2 regions of the Kitasatospora sp. NPDC048545 genome follow, and region 2 is predicted to be linked to the other one. Evidence: riboswitches for the same ligand, from Rfam matches in the RefSeq annotation. Region 2 holds a riboswitch; the other holds the start of a gene.
The links. A riboswitch is a leader RNA that binds a small molecule or an ion and turns the genes downstream of it on or off. The one in region 2 is predicted to bind glycine.
Positions count from the first base shown of each region.

Region 1 (3,400 bases), on a different contig from region 2:
TTCAGCGGCCCGGCGGGCAGCCGGTCCAGGCCCGCGGCGATCCGCCGCAGATCGGCCCAGGGCACGCCGACGCCGCCGCCGGGCGCGTGCGGGTTCAGCCACAGGCCCCAGCGGGTGCGGTACAGCGAGGCGGCGATCTCCGGGCCGGAGATGACCTCGTGGGCCCGCGCCCAGCCGGAGGCGGCCAGTTGCTCGGGCGAGGTGACGGCCGGCGCGTAACCGTGGCCGCTGATCTCCATGTTCCCGTACTGCGCGTCCGGGCTGCCCGGCGTGCCGTGCCAGAGCAGCATCCAGACCCGGCCGTCCGCCAGCGCGTGCAGCAGTCGCTCGTACGCGTCGTAGCGCTCCGGCGCGACCTCGCGCAGGGCGTGCTCCAACACGCCGGGATCCGCTCCCGGGCGCCCGGCCGGTGCCTGGTGGCTCCAGGGCCCCGGCACCCCGCCCGCTCCCGTTCCCGCACTCATGCGCCCACCTCGCCGCGCCTCTTTCCTCGAACCCGCCGGCCCGTCGGCCGTCTGCACGCACCCTATGGCGCGGCACCGGCCACCGCCACGGCGACGTGCCTGTGATACGAACCCGCTCACACCCGCGTGTAGAAAGGCAGTACCCGGGTGAGCAGCCACTCGACCACCGGGTCGTCGGCGAGGTCGAGCAGTACGAGGTGGACGCCGCCCGGCAGCGGCGCGGTTCCCAGCGCTCGGCCGAGCGCGTCGTTCACCGCGGCCGGGTCGGCCGGGGCCGCCGGATCCAACTGGACGCCCACGAACATCACGGTGGGCTCGCCCTCGATGCTGGCCAGCGCCCTGCGGGCGGTCAACACTCCGGGAAGGGCCGACAGTTCGGCCCGACAGGCGGCCAGGAAGTGCTCCGGGTCCTCGCCCGGCACCGGCTCGCGCAGCGCGACCCGGCCGCCGGTCGGCGCCGGATCCTCGGCGCCCTCCCAGCGGTCCTCGCGCGGACCGCGCCGCAGCTCGGCCACGCCCTCCGGCGGCACCGGGATGCCCACCGCCGCCTCCGGGTTCACCGCGATCCCCACGCCCAGCGGCAGTCCGCGGGCGAACTCCCAGACCGGCGCGATCGCGAAGGCCATCCCCGGCGCCTGCTGCAGGAACACCTCCTGCGAGGAGAACACCGGCACGTACGGTTCACCGGCCAGCTCGACGGTCGGCAGGTCCAGCGACTGCCCCTGCGGGTCCGCTCCCGCGGGCAGCGGCACCCACACCTGGCTGCGGGCCAGCACCTCGATCACCCGCGGCGTCGCGCCCGGATCACCCAGGGCCGCGGTCAGTACCTGCTCCAGCTCGTTGGCCGGCCACGTACCGCCCGCCGGCGCGCCCTCAGGACCGCCCCACCCCTGCTGCTGCTCCACCGGGTACCCCATGCGCCGCCGACTCCGCCCTCTGCCGGTCGGCCGCCCTCTGCTGCGCCGACGCGGAGCAGTCTAGGGCCCGTCTTCAAACCCCCGTCGTCCGCCCGGAGGGTTTGAAGACGGGCCCCGGGGCCCGGGGCAGCGGGGACGGGGGCACGTGTTCGGGCGGGTGCGGTCCGCCCGGGCGCGCGGCCGCCGTGTGACCGGGTCCCCCCTCCCTTCCTCGCCCGGGACGTGCCATGATGTGCGCGTCCGACGGCATGCGCCGCGGGCCCCACAACTCCATACCGGCCGCTCGAACCCGCGCGGGAGAGCCCGGAGTGCCGCAGCAGCGGTACGGCCGGCGCCGAAGGAGCAAGTCCTCCCCGGAATCTCTCAGGCCCCCCTACCGCACGGGTTAGGCACATCTGGAAAGCGGCGCACGGCCCTGTCGTACGCCCACCCACGGTGCAAGCCGCCATGCTGTCCCCCAAGCTGGAATCAGCTGCGGGCCGGCGTGCGGTGAAGCTCTCAGGTTCGACGACAGATGGGGAGACCCACGCCGCCGCATGCCCGCGCGCAGGGTCGGTCCCCGAGCGGGTCCGGTCCGGCGCGTGCACCCCTGAGTGCCCCGACCGAGGAGTTCCTGGCCATGTCGTCCCTCCGCCTGACCGCGCTCGACGCGCTGCACCGCGCCCTCGGCGCGACCATGACCGACTTCGCCGGCTGGGACATGCCGCTGCGCTACGGCAGCGAGCGCGAGGAGCACCTCGCCGTCCGCACCAAGGCCGGCCTGTTCGACCTCTCCCACATGGGCGAGATCACCGTCACCGGCCCCCAGGCCGGCGAGATGCTGGACCACGCGCTGGTCGGCTTCGTCTCCGCGCTGGGCGTGCTGCGCGCCCGCTACACCATGATCTGCGCCGAGGACGGCGGCATCCTGGACGACCTGATCGTCTACCGCCTGCGCGAGGACGCCTTCCTGGTCGTCGCCAACGCCTCCAACGCCCAGCTGGTCCTCGACGAGCTGATCGCCCGCGCCAAGGGCTTCGACGCCGTCGTCACCGACGACCGCGACACCTACGCGCTGATCGCCGTCCAGGGCCCGGAGGCCACCGCGATCCTGGCCGACACCACCGACGCCGACCTGCCCGGCCTCAAGTACTACGCGATCCTCCCGGCCCGGGTGGCCGGCCGCGACGTGCTGCTGGCCCGCACCGGCTACACCGGCGAGGACGGCTTCGAGATCTTCTGCCACCCGGTCGACGCCGAGGAGATCTGGCAGGCGCTGACCACCGCCGGCGAGGGCCGCGGCCTGGTCCCGTGCGGTCTGTCCTGCCGCGACACGCTGCGCCTGGAGGCGGGCATGCCGCTGTACGGGCACGAGCTGTCCACCGACCTCACCCCGTTCGACGCGGGCCTGGGCCGGGTCGTCCGCTTCGACAAGACCACCAACGAGGGCGCCTTCATCGGCCGCAAGGCGCTGGAGCAGGCCGCCGCCGCGGCCGAGGCGCTGCGTGCCGAGGGTGGGGCACCGCGGGTGCTGGTCGGCCTGGTCTCCGACGGCAAGCGCGTCCCGCGCGCCGAGTACACCGTGGTCTCCGCCGACGGTGCCCCGATCGGCCGGATCACCTCCGGTGCGCCGTCCCCGACGCTGGGGCAGCCGATCGCGATGGCCTACGTCGACGCGGCCCACGCCGCCCCCGGCACCACCGTCGCGGTGGACGTGCGCGGCAAGCACGAGCCGGTCCGGGTCGTGGCGCTGCCGTTCTACAAGCGCGCCCGCTGAGCGACCCCGCCGACCGTCCCCTTTCCCCGTACCCGCACGTCGAAGCTTTCCGCGCGGCGGCCCGCTTCGTCGTACCCGCTTCCCATCCTGGAGAATGACGCCATGAGCAACCCCTCGCACCTGAAGTACACCGAAGAGCACGAGTGGCTGACCGACGCCGAGGACGGCGTCTCCACCATCGGCATCACCCAGCACGCCGCCGACGCTCTCGGTGACATCGTCTACGTGCAGCTGCCCGAGGTCGGCGACGAGGTGACCGCCGG
Region 1 is NZ_JBEZIQ010000008.1:160,517-163,916, reverse strand. Features, by position in the region: gene AB0D10_RS10855 (enhanced serine sensitivity protein SseB C-terminal domain-containing protein) at 1-464, opposite strand, end outside; gene AB0D10_RS10850 (enhanced serine sensitivity protein SseB C-terminal domain-containing protein) at 581-1,381, opposite strand; glycine riboswitch at 1,666-1,770, shown strand; gene gcvT (glycine cleavage system aminomethyltransferase GcvT) at 2,001-3,137, shown strand; gene gcvH (glycine cleavage system protein GcvH) at 3,240-3,400, shown strand, end outside.
Region 1: linked by a shared signal. The riboswitch ahead of gcvT (glycine cleavage system aminomethyltransferase GcvT) and the one ahead of gcvP (aminomethyl-transferring glycine dehydrogenase) in region 2 are both predicted to bind glycine.

Region 2 (3,400 bases):
GCTGGATCGAGACGGCGTCGTAGCCGGTCACCTCGACGAGCTGCTGCTCCAGCTGGCGGATCAGGGTCAGGTAGCCCTGGGCCTGATCGATCGGCGCGAAGGGGTGCAGCTGACCGAACTCCGGCCAGGTCACCGCCTCCATCTCGGTGGTCGCGTTGAGCTTCATGGTGCAGGAGCCCAGCGGGATCATGCCCCGGTCCAGCGCGTAGTCCCGGTCCGACAGGCGGCGCAGGTAGCGCAGCATGGCGGTCTCCGAGCGGTGGCTGTGGAAGACCGGGTGGGTCAGGTACTCGTCCTCGCGCAGCAGCGCACCCGGCAGCGCGTCGGCGGCCTCGGCGACCTCGACCGCGTCGACGCCGAACGCGGCCCAGACGCCGGCCAGGTGCTCGCGGGTGGTGGTCTCGTCGGTGGAGACGGAGATCCGGTCCTCGCCGTCCTGGTGGACGTTGATGCCGTTGGCGCGGGCGGCGGCGGCGATCTCGGCGGCGCGGCCCGGGACGACCGCGGTGACGGTGTCGAAGAACTCGCCGTGCAGCAGCTCGACGCCGCCGGCCCGCAGGCCCTCGGCGAGGGCGGCGGCGTAGCGGTGGGTGCGGCGGGCGATGTCGGCCAGGCCGTCCGGGCCGTGGTAGACGGCGTACATCGAGGCCATCACGGCGAGCAGCACCTGGGCGGTGCAGATGTTGCTGGTGGCCTTCTCACGGCGGATGTGCTGCTCGCGGGTCTGCAGCGCCAGGCGGTAGGCCCGGTTGCCGTCGGAGTCGACGGAGACGCCGACCAGGCGGCCGGGCAGCGAGCGGGCGTACTCGGCGCGCACCGACAGGTAGCCGGCGTGCGGGCCGCCGAAGCCCATCGGCACGCCGAAGCGCTGCGAGGTGCCGCAGGCGATGTCGGCGCCCAGCGAGCCCGGGGACTTGAGCAGGGTCAGCGCCAGCAGGTCGGCGGCGACCGCGACGATCGCGCCCAGGCCGTGCGCCTGCTCGATCACCGAGGTGAGGTCGCGGACGACACCGGTGGCACCCGGGTACTGCAGCAGAACGCCGAAGACGCCGCGCTCGGCGATCTCGGCCGGGATGCCGTCGGACAGGTCGGCGACGACGACCTCGACACCGGTCGGCTCCGCACGGGTCTGGATCACCGCGGTGGTCTGCGGCAGGGTCTCGGCGTCGACCAGGAAGACACCGCCCTTGACCTTGGTGACGCGGCGGGCCAGGGCCATCGCCTCGGCGGCCGCCGTGCCCTCGTCCAGCAGCGACGACCCGGAGGTCGGCAGGCCGGTCAGGTCGGAGACCAGGGTCTGGAAGTTGAGCAGCGCCTCCAGGCGGCCCTGCGAGATCTCCGGCTGGTACGGGGTGTAGGCCGTGTACCAGGCCGGGTTCTCCATGACGTTGCGCAGGATCACCGGCGGCGTGAAGGTGCCGTAGTAGCCCAGGCCGATCATCGGCTGGAGGACCTGGTTGCGGCCGGCCAGCTCGCGCAGCTCGGCGAGGACCTGGGCCTCGGTCCGGCCCGCGGGCAGGTCCAGGCCGGTGATGGAGCGGATCGCCTCGGGCACGGCCGTGGCGGCGAGCTCGTCCAGCGAGCCGTAGCCGACGGACGCCAGCATCTTCTCCTGCGCGGCGGCGTCGGGGCCGATGTGGCGGTTCTCGAAGGGGCTGGCCAGCTCAAGCTCGGTGAGGGTCGAGGCGCCGGTGGGGCGTCCCGCGTTCGGCTGGGCGTTCATGGTGGTCGAGGCCTCCTGGTCACGGACCGGCGGGGGTACGCGCGCCTACCGGCCTTCCTCGCTGCGGAACAGCGAATGAGCCACGGCGGGCGGACCCGTCAGGCCTCCCCCTCTGTCATCGGGACCTGAGAGCTTCGCCCGCACGGCGCGCTGCGGCACGCCGTCGGCTTGCACCGTCGGTGAGGGTGGTGATCGCCGGCTTCCGTGCCGACGCTCCTGCCCTGCTTTCCAGAGTGACCTACCCCACACGGTACGGATGCCTGAGAGATTCCGGGGAGGAGTTGCTCCTTCGGCGCCCCGACCAGCGGTTTTCGCGGTCGGAGACTCTCCCGAGCGGGCTCTGCGGTCGCCGCCCAGGGTACCAGCGGGAGGCCATCCGATCACGGGTGCTTCCCGTCACCCCGGGTCTACGCGCGTCCCCCGGACGGCCCAGCCCGCAGCCCGTCCGGCGCACCCCGGTCGCGCCCGTCCGATTCATGGCATTTGGTGTGGAGTGGCGGACGGGACGGGCGCTCCTGCCGCCTTCCTGCGGGAGTTCCGCTGGCTCAGCGCACTGGAGGAAAGCGTGCAGACCGACATCGACCCCCGGGACCTCATCGGCCACAAGGCGGTCGACCGAAACGGAGACAAGATCGGCACGGTCGACGAGGTGTACCTGGACGACGCCACCGGCCAGCCCGAATGGGCCGCCGTCCGGACCGGCATCTTCGGCCGGGACGCCTTCGTCCCGCTCACCACGAGCGAGTTCTCCGGCGACGAGCTCCGGGTGCCGTACGACAAGTCACTGGTCAAGGAGTCCCCGGACTTCGGCGTGGGCCAGCACCTGTCCCCCGCCCAAGAGCTCCAGCTGTACCGCTACTACGGCCTCGATACCCCGGCGGACGACCACCCGGCCGGCGAGGACAGCGGCCGGACCGCTCAGCCCGACCACGACTTCGGCACCACGACGGCCGTTCCGGCTGCCGCGGCCGCCGCGGCCGCCACCAAGCCGCACGCCCTCCGCTCCCCAGAGCCCGCCAGGGCTGCCAACGGCACCAGCACCGCCACGGAGGACAGCGTGCGCACCGTCAGCACCCCCGCACCCGCCGCCGCGCCCGCGGCGGCCGCGACACTCGCACCCACCGTCGAGCCCAAGCCGCAGCCCGCAGCGATGTCCGCCCCGACGTCCGCCGCCCCCGCGTCCAGCGCGGGCGCCGCCTCCCGCAACGAACCGGTGGAGATCACCTGCCGCGAGGAGCGGCTGGACATCACCACCGAATGGCACACGGTGGGCACCGCGAAGCTGCGCAAGTACGTGACGAGCGAACAGATCGAGCGCCGCGTCCCGGTGGTCCGCGAACGCGTCCGGGTCGAGCGGATGCCGGTCGGCGAGGCCGAGCGCGCCTCGCTCACCGAGAAGGAGATCGCCGAGGCCGTCGAGGAGGTCACTCTCCGCGGGGAACGCCCGGTGGTCCGCAAGTACCTCGCCCCCATCGAGCGCGTCCGCCTCGTCGTCGAGCGCTACACCGCCGAGGAGGTGATCCGGGACGAACTCCGTCGCGAACACGTCGAAGTCCACGACAACACCACGCCTCCGGCCGCCACCACGCCACCTCCGTCGACGACCACCCCGGCACCGGGGAACTCCCGCCCCTCGGCCCTGCGCCCCCTCGTCTGACCCCCACCCCCACAAGGGCC
Region 2 is NZ_JBEZIQ010000020.1:13,891-17,290, reverse strand. Features, by position in the region: gene gcvP (aminomethyl-transferring glycine dehydrogenase) at 1-1,723, opposite strand, end outside; glycine riboswitch at 1,962-2,065, opposite strand; gene AB0D10_RS20160 (PRC and DUF2382 domain-containing protein) at 2,217-3,380, shown strand.